4 regions of the Pseudobacillus badius genome follow, and region 1 is predicted to be linked to each of the others. Evidence: riboswitches for the same ligand, from Rfam matches in the RefSeq annotation. Region 1 holds a riboswitch; each other region holds the start of a gene.
The links. A riboswitch is a leader RNA that binds a small molecule or an ion and turns the genes downstream of it on or off. The one in region 1 is predicted to bind S-adenosylmethionine.
Positions count from the first base shown of each region.

Region 1 (3,237 bases):
TTCCATACAAACGAGCCAGCTTGTATATGTCTTCAACAGGGACACCGGTTAAAGCAGAAACGCTCTGAGGCTCGTAAGCTTCCACCTGCTCTTCCAGCTCCTTGAAGCCGACTGTATATTCTTTCAGAAATGACTGATCGACAAGCTTTTCTTTATAGAGAATGTGCATAACACCAAGAGCAAGAGCGCCATCTGTGCCGGGAAGAATGGGGATAAACCAATCGGCCATTCGTCCAGTCTGGTTTTTGTGAACATCAATGACAACGATTTTTGCTCCGTTTTTCCGTGCTTTTTGAGCAATCATCATTTGATGCATATTTGTGCTGACAGCATTGATGCCCCAGAGGATAAATAGCTTGGTTTCCGACATTTCTTCAGGGTCTGTCCCAAAGCTTCCGCCCATCGTATAGCTGAAGCCGACTGAGCCGGCAACAGAACAAATGGTTTGATCAAGCCGGCTGGCCCCGAGGCGATGAAAAAAGCGCCGGTCCATTCCTTCCGCGCTCAGCTTTCCCATGTTCCCATAAAAGCTGTACGGGAGGATGGATTCGGCCCCTTCCTCTGCCATTAGTTTTTTCCAGCGGGAGGAAATAGTTTCGATCGCTTCGTCCCAGCTGATCGGAGCGAATGCTCCTTCGCCTTTTTGGCCGATTCGCTTTAACGGTGTTTTGATTCTTTTATGGTCATATAAGCGTTCGCTCATATTTCTCACCTTGTTGCAAATGCTTCCTTGCGTTACGGGGTGGTCAGGATCGCCTTCGATCTGAACAATTTTCCCGTCTTTTTTGTGTACAAGCAGCCCGCACTGATCCGGACAGTCAAGTGAACAAACTGAAGGCACTGTTCCATTTTGGATATTAATATATGATTGCATGTTCAGCATCCTCTCCTCACAAAAATTGCTTCACCGCTTTTATCATAGCAAATAAATAGTAAGAACGTTCGGAAAATATTTCTATCTTCTGCTCGCTAACCGTCTGGCTTTCAGTAGTTTCCAAATAATGGATAAAGAAAAAACTATTGACACTTTCCGCAGGGCGTGTCATAATCCTAGTAAATTTATATGAATCTGAAAATAGTGAATAAACTCTTATCAAGAGCAGGTGGAGGGATGAGCCCTATGAAGCCCGGCAACCGACTTACATGTAAGCACGGTGCTAATTCTCACAGCAGCAATGCTGAAAGATAAGAAGTTGTTTTTTCGAAAACCTCTTCTTATTTGTGAAGAGGTTTTTTATTTTCTCTCTAGCAGAAAGCTCCAGCTATATAGTAAAAAGAAAGAAGTGATGCCACCTTGAGAAAGCCCGTCATCTTTTGCGACTTTGATGGTACAGTGACGAAGAAAGACAATATCATTAGCATTATGAAGAAGTTTGCTCCGCCCGAGTGGGAGAAGTGGAAAGAAGGGGTGCTTTCCCAATCGGTCAGCATTCAGGAAGGCGTTGGAAATATGTTTGCTCTCCTGCCTTCTTCTCTCCGCCAGGAAATGGTTGATTTTGTTTTAGAAACAGCGGAAGTGAGAGAGGGATTCGGAGAGTTTGTGCGCTACACAGAAAAGCAAGAGATTCCTCTTTATATTGTCAGCGGCGGCATTGACTTTTTTGTGAAGCCGTTGCTTGAACCTTTTCACTCCATTGCGGGAGTATATTGCAACGAAGCGGATTTCAGCGGAGAACATATTCGCATTCTTTGGCCGCATGGCTGCGATCAAGCATGCCCGAGCCAAAACTGCGGCTGCTGTAAACCAGCCCTTATCCGCCGTACCGCCAGCCAGGGAGAGCATACGGTTGTAATCGGTGATTCCGTTACCGATTTGCAAGCAGCAAAAATAGCCGATTCGGTAATGGCCAGAGATTATTTATCTGAAAAGTGCACAGAACTGTCGATCCCTTTTCAGCCGTTTGATACGTTTTATGATTGTATCGATCGTTTGGAAAAACTGAAGCAGAATATAAGATAACAATTCCGAATATTGCCAATAATCGAAGGAGGTTCGTCATGACAACAATTAAAATCCAAGAAACTAATGAAATCATTGATAACCAGGAAGAGGTCGTTTCATTTTTGCAGCAGCAGGACGTTATTTATGAGCATTGGGACATTTCAAAACTTCCTGTTCACTTACAAGAGAAGTATGTGTTAAGTGATGAGGAAAAAAAGGAAATTTTAACCGCTTTTGAAGCGGAAATTAAAGATATTGCTGAGAGGCGAGGCTATCAAGCATGGGATGTGATTTCATTAGCCGATCACACGCCTAATCTAGAAGAGCTATTAACAAACTTCCAGCGTGAGCATCACCATACAGATGATGAAGTGCGCTTTATTGCAAGCGGCCATGGCGTCTTCGTTATTCAAGGCAAGGACGGCCGGTTTTTTGAGGTACACCTCAACCCTGGGGATCTTATTTCGGTTCCAGAAAGCGTCCGTCATTATTTTACATTGTCTGATGACCGCAAAGTGGTTGCTGTCCGGATTTTTGTCACTGAAGAGGGCTGGGTGCCGGTTTACTAAAAGAGCAGTGCCCGTCCAGCTTTAACGGCAGTCTGTGCAAATAGGCGAAAGGCAGATGGAGATTGACCAAATGGCAGAGGAGGACATTTTATGGGAGTAACAGCGACTTATCTGTTTCCGGCACATCCCGATCAGGAAAAGAGAGCGGAGCAATATGCTTTGGGCCTCACCGTCGGTTCCTGGACAGATATCCCGCATCTTGAGCGGCAGCAGCTGCAGAAAAATAAAGGAGAGGTTGTATCGGTAGAAAAGGGTGAAAAGAAGGATACGGTAAAAATCCATTATCCATCCGCCAATTTTTCTGCGGATCTTCCGGCAATCTTAACGACCGTTTATGGGAAGCTTTCTTTTTTCGAAGGTCATGAGCTGATTGATTTAACCTTTGATGAGGAACTGCTTCGGCAATTTCCCGGTCCGCGCTTTGGCGTGGAAGGTGTGAGGGAGCAGTTGAGCCTTTATGACCGTCCGTTGCTGATGGCTATTTTTAAGGGTGTGATAGGAAGGGATTTGTCCTTTTTCTCTGCTCAGTTGGAGGATTTGCTGGCAGGGGGCATTGATTTAATCAAGGATGACGAAATTCTTTTTGAAAACGAGCTGACACCTTTTGAGAAGAGAATCATCGCGGCCAAAGATATTATTAGACGCCATTATGAACATACAGGGCAAAAGGCTTTATATGCAGTGAATGTATCTGGGAGATCAAACGAGCTGCATGCGAAGGCCGAA
Region 1 is NZ_MWMM01000018.1:38,341-41,577, reverse strand. It holds gene B1A98_RS17915 (molybdopterin oxidoreductase family protein) at 1-874, opposite strand, end outside; SAM riboswitch class I at 1,088-1,192, shown strand; gene B1A98_RS17910 (2-hydroxy-3-keto-5-methylthiopentenyl-1-phosphate phosphatase) at 1,295-1,960, shown strand; gene B1A98_RS17905 (1,2-dihydroxy-3-keto-5-methylthiopentene dioxygenase) at 1,999-2,511, shown strand; gene B1A98_RS17900 (2,3-diketo-5-methylthiopentyl-1-phosphate enolase) at 2,602-3,237, shown strand, end outside.

Region 2 (3,237 bases), on a different contig from region 1:
GGATTTCCGGAACGGCTGTAATCATAGCTGCCAAATTGATCAAAGTCTTTCTGATGAAACGTTGAAGCATGTTGAATCGGCACGCTGACTGCCCCGGTTGCCTCATCGAATTTATGGCGGTTGTGCAACAATTTGGTTTGAAAAGAATATTCACTGCTCATCATTCTCACCCCTTCATTTTCTTAAAAGCTTGCGTTAAATCTGCTATTAAATCTGCCGGATGCTCAATTCCAACCGAAAAGCGGAGCAGCCGATTGCACACGCCGTTTTGAACACGAACCTCTTCAGGCACATCCATATGGGTCTGTGTTGCCGGATAGGTAATAAAGCTCTCCACTCCTCCAAGGCTTTCAGCGAACGAAATCAGGCGCAAATTCGCCAAGAAGCTATTGACCCATGTTTCCGACGCCAGCCGAAACGACAGCATTCCTCCTCGCCCTGGATATAAAACATCGGTTACTTCAGGACAACATCGCAGAAACTCTGAAATTTGCTTCGCATTTTCTTCATGCTGTCTCATGCGCAAACTTAGCGTTTTCATGCCCCGCATAAGAAGCCAGGAATCGAGAGGAGCCAATACCGCGCCAGCCGCATTTTGCATTTCCGCTACAGCAAGCGCGAGCCTCTCTCCTTTCACAGCAATCAAGCCAGCCAGGACGTCATTATGCCCTCCCAAATATTTGGTTGCGCTATGAATGACAATATCGGCTCCCTGAGTGAGCGGGCGCTGCAAAAAAGGAGTATAGAACGTGTTATCGACAATCAGCAGCAAATCATGTTCTTTGGCTAAGTTAGCCGCAGCCTCGAGATCTGCCTCCTGCATGAGCGGATTCGTCGGCGTTTCTAAGAAGAGAACCTTCGTTTTATCTGTGATTTTCTTTTTTGTTTCGTTTATATCTTGAAAGCTGTCGTAAAGGAACGACAATCCGAACTTTCTCCAGCCTCTTTCAAACAGGCGGTACGTGCCGCCATATAAATCAGCGGAAACAATCCACTCCTCTCCGGGTTCTGAGAGCGCCAAAAGTGTTTGAATGGCAGCCATCCCAGAGGAAAAAGCAAAACCCGCATCCCCGCCTTCCAAATCAGCAATGGCTTTTTCCAGGGTTTGGCGCGTCGGGTTTCCTGTACGAATATAATCATAACCAGTAGAACGGCCGATGCCTTCATGACGATAAGCGGTAGAAAAGTAAACAGGGACGTTCACCGTTCCTGTTACGGATTCACTTCTATTTCCAATTTGCGCCAGCAATGTTTCGATGTGTGTATGCGACATTTCCCTCTCTCCTTTATATAAAAAAATAAAAAGCCTTCTTAAAGAAGAAGGCTTTTCATGATCTTCCTCTCATCTTCCGGGATCACTCCCGCTGGAATTAGCACCTTGACTTTATATAGCCGGTTGCTGAAGCATCTTCGGGCCAGTCCCTCCGCTTCTCTTGATAAGAACTTATAAAATTTTGATTTTTTTAAATGTACAGTAAAATGATCGAAATGGCAAGGGTTTTTCTAATTATTTATTTTTGAGCAAACTGTTGATCGATCAGTGCTGAAAAATCAGGCTGCTCCTTTAAAAACTTTAAGTCGTAAGAAGAATTGGCAAATTCCTGAACTACTTTCTCATTAACATCAGCTGTATACGTGATTCTTTGCCAAGCATTGTCCACTACGTCCTTCGCTAAATCCTGCTTTGTATCCCTTTTAATTGCTGCTATTGTCAGCTTTTTCGCCTCTTCCGGATGTTCATTAATAAACTTGATCGCTTTCTGGTGGGCATCTACAATTTCTTGTACAAGCTCCGGGTCTTCCTTTATTAGTTTGCCGCTTGTGGCCAGCACGGAATTAGGCAACGTTTTGCCGAAGGAAATTTCATTGCTGTCCACGATGACTTTAGCCCCTGCTTCTTTCACGAGCAGCGTCCCCCAAGGTTCAGGAACAGCCGCTATATCAACTCTTCCAGATTCAAACAATCCTGCATATTGGGCCGGCTTGCCTGTTGTATGCTTCAGCGTGCCGCCGATGCGATTCGATTCAATGCCGAAGTCCTTGATAAATGTTTCCATCTGAACGTCGTGCGTGCAGCCGACTCCCGGCGTAATAAATGTTTTGCCGGCAAAGTCTTTGACTGAATGAATGCCGCTTCCTTTGCGGGCAACGATGGTAGTGCCCCCTGAAGAGCTGCCAGCAACAATTTTAACATCGGCTCCGTTCGTAAAGTTATTCATCACTGGACCGGGTCCCACGAGCCCTGCTTGAACATCGCCTGTTTTCAGCGCCACCATAAAAGCCCCGCCATCCGGGAATGATTTATATTCCACATTGACTTCCTTGCCGAGCGCTTCCTCGTAATAGCCCTTTTCCCTGGCAATCATAGCCGGTACATGGTCAAGGTTTGGAAAATAACCGATCACAACTTTCTTTTTCTCTCCGCTTTTTCCTTCTTCTGCAGCATTGCAGCCGGATAACACACCAGCTAACAACAGCATCATCAAGCTAAAGTAGCCAAGCTTCTTTTTCATCATTTCTCCCTCACTCGCCTAAAGTATTAATTCGTTTCCAATCCCCAGCGGCGCATCACATTCTTCTCCACTCTTTGGAAAAATGCATAATCGACGATGCTGCCGATGATGCCAATTAAAATCATGACAGCGATCACCAGACTCATATCTCCAAAATCAGAGGCATACTTCAATGTATAGCCGAGTCCCGGTCCTGTACTTAAAATCTCAGCGGCCATCAGCGCGCGCCAGGCAAATGCCCAAGCCAGCCGCACACCTGTCACAGCATAAGGAATAGCCGCCGGAAAAATAACCCTGACAAATAAATCGATTCCCCGCGAGCCCATTGTTTGCGCTGCCCGAATATAAAGAGGAGCCACACTTTTAATGCCCATCCGCATATTAATAGTCATAACGAGCGTGCCTCCGAGAACAACAATAAAAATAACCGATTTTTCATTCAAGCCAAACCACATAATAGCAAGCGGCAGCCAGACAATGCTTGGTACGCTTTGAAGCGCCAATATAAGCGAGCCCAGCGTTTCATCAGCTGTTTTTGATTTCGCCAGCAAAATGCCCAGGCCCACGCCGAGCGCCAAAGAAATCAGCAAGCCGATAAACAAGCGCTGGAAGCTGGCTGCTAAATCAAAAATTAATGTTCTATCGGCAAACCCGCGAACAAGCGCCTGCCAAACATCTGTCGGCTTTGGCATGACATCCGGGGTCCAGCCGCCGGCCCGCACAA
Region 2 is NZ_MWMM01000001.1:190,909-194,145, reverse strand. It holds gene metC (cystathionine beta-lyase) at 1-161, opposite strand, end outside; gene B1A98_RS00945 (methionine biosynthesis PLP-dependent protein) at 167-1,273, opposite strand; SAM riboswitch class I at 1,340-1,443, opposite strand; gene B1A98_RS00940 (aliphatic sulfonate ABC transporter substrate-binding protein) at 1,512-2,513, opposite strand; gene B1A98_RS00935 (ABC transporter permease) at 2,540-3,237, opposite strand, start outside.
Region 2: another riboswitch for S-adenosylmethionine. It lies ahead of B1A98_RS00945 (methionine biosynthesis PLP-dependent protein); the one in region 1 lies ahead of B1A98_RS17910 (2-hydroxy-3-keto-5-methylthiopentenyl-1-phosphate phosphatase).

Region 3 (3,237 bases), on a different contig from region 1:
CAAAGCTGATGAGCCATTTGGCAGCGTAGAGTCTGTTAAAACGGTTTCTGAGCTATATGCTCCTGTCAGCGGAAAAGTGGTTGAAGTCAACGAGGAGCTTGACGATAATCCTGAATTCGTGAACGAATCACCATATGAGAAAGCATGGATGGTCGTTGTCGAATTATCTGATTCTGCTCAACTGGACAACTTAATGACCGCTGAGCAGTATGACGAAATGACACAGGAAGATTAATTAGTGATCAAAGAACACTTCCAGCTCAGGAAGTGTTCTTTTGCCATTTTTTAAAGTGCCCAACAAAGACAGGTCGAACTGTAAGGCAAGATATTCAGACGGTGGAGGGATATGTATGCGTACAGAAAAAACAATTATTGTGGAAGGGGCTTCAGACCGGAAGAAAGTACAGGAGATTGTGAGAGAACCTGTAGAAATCATTTGTACCAATGGCACAATCGGATTAAGCCGGATGGATGAGCTGATTGATATCCTGGAAGGACATGATGTCTACATCCTTGTGGATGCCGATCAGGCAGGGGAAAAGCTGCGCCGGCAATTTATTCGCGAGTTGCCTGAAGCCCGCCATTTATATATTGACCGCGTCTATAAAGAAGTTGCTACCGCTCCCTACCGTCATCTGGCTTCTGTGCTGCTTGGCGCCAATATTGATGTACACGGAGAGTTTTTGCAAAAGGATGGATAACATGCAGAAGGAACAAGAGATCAGCGGCATGATCGAATCAAACCGTTTAGCAGCTGTTTATGCATACACTCCGCTATGCGGAACTTGCCAGCTCGCAGGGAAAATGGTAGAGGTTGCAGAGAAGATTGCCCGCCATTTTGCATGGGCTCGACTGGATGTAAATTATCATGAAGAGTTTGCTATTCGCTATGGTGTGGAAAGCGTGCCCTGCCTGCTGATTTTTCAAGAAGGACAACTGATGGAAAAAATTTATGCTTTCCAATCTGTACCTTATATATATGAAAAGCTGAATCAATATACTTGAAAGCCGTTTCCTTGATGGGAACGGCTTTTTTTAGGACAGCCCTGTGCATCCAGTACGCTGATGCTTTCGTTTGCTTCGCATTCATTTTGTCAAAACATGCGCTGGACAGCGCGCACTTTGTCGAGCAATTAATAAAGGAAATTTCCCCTTTGCTTGGAAGTTATAGTTAAAGTGAAAGAGAGCAGAGGGGGAAATAAAAATGAAAGAAAAGTTAGCGTCTGTACAGGCAGCTTGCCAGGGAAGAACGCATATCTGGCCATTGCTCCCGCTCGAACCGGTGCGTGTCCTGTTAACAGGAGAAGAGGAAAGCTGGCTGCTGGTGATCAGTCATCAAGGGATGGAATTTTCAAAGGAAAGCACAGATCATTGGCATTTAAAGCTGACAGGAAGAGTGGAGCCCCTTTTAGAAGGCCAAGGGCAGCTGCGCTTGTATGAAGCCATGGGAGCGGTGGAAGTATCAGGTTTTTACCAGGTGAAACTGTGGTTTGAATCCTTGCTCTGGTTGTGCCGTCCTTATTATGAAACATCTGACAGTGCATGAAAAAACATTTTTAGAAAGAGTCATTGACAATTTTCGAGGAATAATGATAAAATCAATTCCACTAAGAAGAATATACTGCATACTGCTCTTATCAAGAGAGGTGGAGGGATGTGCCCGATGAAGCCCGGCAACCGTCAGCAGCAAATTGCTTGTTGAAAAGGTGCCAATTCACACAAAGCCCCGTGCTTTGGGAGATGAGAGAAAGGAACCTGTTAAATTACGCCTTTCTGCTCATTTTGCAGAAAGGCTTTTTATTTTCTGGGTGGAATGGAGGAAAACCGCCGAATGATTTCAATAGAAAACGTGAAGAAAGTCTTTTCCACAAAAAATGGAAAAGTGACGGCAGTAGATGATATTGATTTAACGATAGATAAAGGAGAGATTTTTGGCATCATCGGTTACAGCGGAGCCGGAAAGAGTACATTGATCCGCATGTTCAACGGCTTAGAAACGCCATCTTCCGGTTCGGTTGTGGTAGCCGGCAGGGAAATGTCAAAAATCAAGGGGAGAGAATTGCGTCAAGCCCGTCAGGAAATCGGGATGATCTTCCAGCACTTCAACCTTCTCTGGTCCAGAACCGTGCGGGACAATATTGCTTTTCCATTGGAGATTGCCGGTGTAGCCAAAGAGGAGCGGCTGAAGAAGGTAGAGGAGCTGATTAAGCTAGTTGGTCTTGAAGGAAGGGGAGATTCCTATCCTTCACAGTTGAGCGGCGGACAAAAGCAGCGCGTCGGTATTGCCAGGGCGCTCGCCAATGATCCGAAAGTGCTTTTATGCGATGAAGCGACATCAGCGCTTGATCCACAAACAACAGATGCTATCTTAGATCTGCTTGTGGACATTAATAAGCGCCTCGGCCTGACAATTGTGCTCATCACTCATGAAATGCATGTGATCCGGAAGATTTGCCACCGGGTCGCTGTCATGGAAGCTGGACGCGTTGTCGAGCTTGGACCGGTGCTGAGCGTGTTTAAATCGCCGGAGCAGCCAATTACCAAGCGGTTTGTTCAGCAAGTAACAGAATTGGAGGAATCCAAAGAAACGATTGCCCACTTGCTGGAACAGTTTCCTGAAGGCAAAGTGGTTAAGCTTACATTTATCGGCGAAAACGCAGAGCAGCCGGTCATTACAAATTTAATCCGCCAATTCAATATTGCGGTAAATATCGTACAAGGGAAAGTCTCTCAAACGCAAAACGGAGCGTATGGTTCGCTGTTCGTTCATTTGACGGGCGAGCAGGAGGAACTGGCGAAAGCGGTGGCTTATCTCGACAAGCAAGAAGTCAGCTCGGAGGTGATCAGCCATGCTTGAACAATGGTTCCCTAACGTAGATTGGGAAAAGATATGGGAAGCGACCAACGAAACGCTTTATATGACAGGCGTATCTGTATTGGCGACTTTTATCCTGGGTATACTGCTCGGTTTGCTGTTATTTTTAACAGCTAAAGGGAATATTTGGGAAAATAAAGCGATGTATAGTATTGTCTCTGCTTTCGTCAATATTTTCCGTTCGATTCCTTTTATTATACTAATCATTTTATTAATCCCATTTACAAAAGCACTGATCGGTACAATGATTGGTGAGAATGCTGCGCTCCCCGCCCTTATTATTGGCGCAGCCCCCTTCTATGCACGAATGGTAGAAATTGGTCTGCGGGAAATTGATAAAGGCGTCATTGAAGCGGCACGGG
Region 3 is NZ_MWMM01000012.1:60,416-63,652, forward strand. It holds gene gcvH (glycine cleavage system protein GcvH) at 1-235, shown strand, start outside; gene B1A98_RS15815 (toprim domain-containing protein) at 351-701, shown strand; gene B1A98_RS15820 (thioredoxin family protein) at 703-1,005, shown strand; gene B1A98_RS15825 (hypothetical protein) at 1,205-1,546, shown strand; SAM riboswitch class I at 1,632-1,747, shown strand; gene B1A98_RS15830 (methionine ABC transporter ATP-binding protein) at 1,832-2,857, shown strand; gene B1A98_RS15835 (methionine ABC transporter permease) at 2,850-3,237, shown strand, end outside.
Region 3: another riboswitch for S-adenosylmethionine. It lies ahead of B1A98_RS15830 (methionine ABC transporter ATP-binding protein); the one in region 1 lies ahead of B1A98_RS17910 (2-hydroxy-3-keto-5-methylthiopentenyl-1-phosphate phosphatase).

Region 4 (3,237 bases), on a different contig from region 1:
GCATAAAAGGTGTAATAATATAGATACCGTTAAACAGCTTGGCAGCTGTATCGATCAATTCTTTCGCAATCGTCACGCCTTCTCGTGCAGCGGCTTCCTTATCATGCTCATATGCTTTCATTCTGGCCAGCGTTTCTTCTGAGAGCTTGATGCCGGGCACTTCATGATGAAGGAATTCAGCGTTTCTTGAGCTTGTCAGCGGCATGATGCCAAGAAAAATCGGTGTTGGCAAATGCTTCGTCGCTTCATATATTTCAACAATCTTTTCTTTAGTAAAGACGGGCTGGGTAATGAAATAATCAGCTCCGCACGCGATTTTTTTCTCCAAGCGCTTGACAGCCCGGTCCAGTATACGCACATTCGGGTTAAAGGCCGCGGCAACTGAGAAGTTCGCTTTTTGTTTCAGCGGCTTTCCTGAAAACGAAATGCCTTCGTTCAACTGTTTAATCAATTGAATGAGTTCCATGCTGGATACATCATAGACAGAGGTTGCCCCCGGGAAATCGCCAACTTTTGTGGGGTCTCCAGTGATCGCAAGGACGTCGTGCAGCCCAAGAGCGTGAAGCCCCATGAGATGGGATTGCAAACCAATCAGATTCCGGTCTCGGCAGGTGATATGGACAAGCGGACGGATGTGGTGCTGTACCTTCAGCAAAGAACCCATCGCTAAATTGCTCACGCGCGGAGAGGCAAGAGAATTATCTGCCATTGTAATAGCAGCCATGCCTGTTTGCTGCAATGCCTTAGCTCCTTTAATATAAGCAGCTGTATCTAAATGCTTGGGCGTATCAAGCTCCACAATAATCGTCCGTTCTTTTTTGACCTGTTCATGGAGCGGCGGTACAACCAAAGGGGCAGGTTCTTTGATGACAATCGGTTTTTGGGCAATGACTTTTTTCTCGGTAATCGGCGCGAGGCCAGTGAGTGCTTTTTTGGCTGCTTCGATGTGTTTGGGCGTGGTTCCGCAGCAGCCGCCAATGAGCCGGACTCCTTCATTGCGCAGTTGAACAGCAGCCTGGCCAAAGTAGTCGGCTTCAGACTCATAGACGACCCGTCCGTCTTCGACATCAAGAAGGCCTGCGTTAGGGTAGGCGGATAAAAAGGCTTTTTCAGGAAGCGTCACCTCTTCAAGTGCCTGGATGGTGTGGTAAGGGCCAAGGCGGCAGTTGACGCCTACAATGTCTGCCCCTAAGGATTCCAGTTGCTTGAAAGCTTCGTTTAATGAAAGTCTGTTTTGCAAAATGCCGGGTTCATGCATAGACACTTGGGAAACGATTGGCAAGTCCGTGACCTTGCGCAGCAATTGCAAAACAGTGGTTAACTCTTCAAAATCATAATAGGTTTCCAGCAGGAGACCATCGGGGGATTCTTGTAAAATCGCCTCTGCTTGCTGCTGAAAAGCTGATTTTATCTCAGAAAGAGAGGCGCTGCTTTTTCGAATGCCTCTTATGCCGCCGATCGTTCCTAACACAAACCGCTGCTCAGGTGCGGCTGCTTGCTTGGCAATGCGCACGGCCGCTTTGTTCAGTTCCTCTGTACGGTTTTCCATCCCGTATCTGGCAAGCTTCAAGGCATTGGCGCTATAGGTGTTAGTTTGAATAATATCTGCGCCGGCTTGTATATAGTCAAGGTGAATTTTTTCAATAATTTCGGGTTTTTCCACGTTGAGTTCCTCATAACAGAAATCAATGCCGTAGGAATAGAGGAGGGTGCCCATGGCACCGTCAGCTGTCAGCACTTCGGTTTGCAGTCTATCTAATAATTTCATGCTGTCCATCCTTTCTGGATTTTCCTTTAATCATAAGAAAAAGCCTTCTTAATAAAATTAAGAAGGCTTTACATTGGAAATGTTTGATCCTTCTTATCTTCCAAACTGACAAAGCAGTTTGCTGGATTTAGCACCTCGGCCCGCTAACGGCTGGTTGCTGAAGCGTCATAGGGCCAGACCCCTCGGCTTCTCTTGATAAGAAATAAGTTGATATGCAATTAGTAAAAGAATTGAACATATCATATCTTTTTCGCTGAAATTAGTCAATAGAAAATTTTGAATATTCTATAGGGATTGTTGGATAAACGATGGAAAGGATATACTTTTAAAAGGCAACCAGGTTATTAGACTCATTGTCTAATAAGAAGATTAGATAAAGGAGGAGTCAAGTTGAATCAGCTTCGTTATTCATTATTCATTTTAGCGGGGGCCTGCAGCTATGGAGTCCAAGCCTCTGTTGTAAAGCTGGCAACCAATGCAGGCTACCAGGCGAGCCAGATGACAGGCTCGCAATATCTTTTTGGCCTTCTTTTGCTGCTCATTCCTTTCTTGCTGACGACCCGCATTTCATTGACATTCAAGCAAGTAGCTGCGCTGCTTGGACTGGGAGTGCTGTTAAGCTTAACAGGTGTGTTCTACGCAACGAGCATTCAAGATCTTTCGGCTTCTATTGCCATTGTTCTGCTTTTTCAATTCACCTGGATGGGGATTTTCATTGAATCCTTATACTTGAAAGCTCTTCCATCTGGTGCAAAGATCGTTTCAGCTCTGCTGTTGTGGGCAGGCACTCTTCTTGCCGCTGGAATATCTTCAGAAGGGATGGACTGGACCGGCCACACAAAAGGGATTGCTTCCGGCTTTTTGGCGGCCTTGACGTTTGCTTTATTCCTTTTCTTCAGCGGAAAGGCAGGAAAAGAAGTACCGGCTATTCAAAAAAGCTTTATTATTTCTGCCGGCGGGCTGTTGACGGCTTTTTTATTTGTGTCGCCGGCTTTTATCACGGACGGCACGTTAACTGGCGGCTTATGGAAGTACGGGGTGCTTGTCGGACTGCTCGGAGTGCTCGTGCCCGTTATTCTGTTTGCGCTCGGCACGCCGCACGTTGAACCGGGGATGGCAACGATTCTTGGCGCGGCAGAGCTGCCAGCAGCTATGATCGGGGCGATGTTCATCGTTGGTGAACACCTGACGTTTGGGCAAGCAGCCGGCATTACGCTCATCTTAATTGGCATTGCTGTACCCCAATTCATCAGCAATAGAAGGATAGGGCCCAAGCACCTGTACAGCGGCTGATTTCTTCAAGTTGTCACAAAGCAGAAAACCGAACAATGGTATACTGTCAGTAAATATGATGTACAGGGCGGTAAATAGATGAATAAACAATTATGGCAGAAAGCAAAAGACTTTATTACGGTATGTTACCGGGAATTAGATAAGCCCGCTGAAGAAGTGAACAGGCGGTTGAATGG
Region 4 is NZ_MWMM01000009.1:70,362-73,598, forward strand. It holds gene B1A98_RS14305 (bifunctional homocysteine S-methyltransferase/methylenetetrahydrofolate reductase) at 1-1,768, opposite strand, end outside; SAM riboswitch class I at 1,859-1,970, opposite strand; gene B1A98_RS14310 (EamA family transporter) at 2,159-3,061, shown strand; gene B1A98_RS14315 (nitric oxide synthase oxygenase) at 3,140-3,237, shown strand, end outside.
Region 4: another riboswitch for S-adenosylmethionine. It lies ahead of B1A98_RS14305 (bifunctional homocysteine S-methyltransferase/methylenetetrahydrofolate reductase); the one in region 1 lies ahead of B1A98_RS17910 (2-hydroxy-3-keto-5-methylthiopentenyl-1-phosphate phosphatase).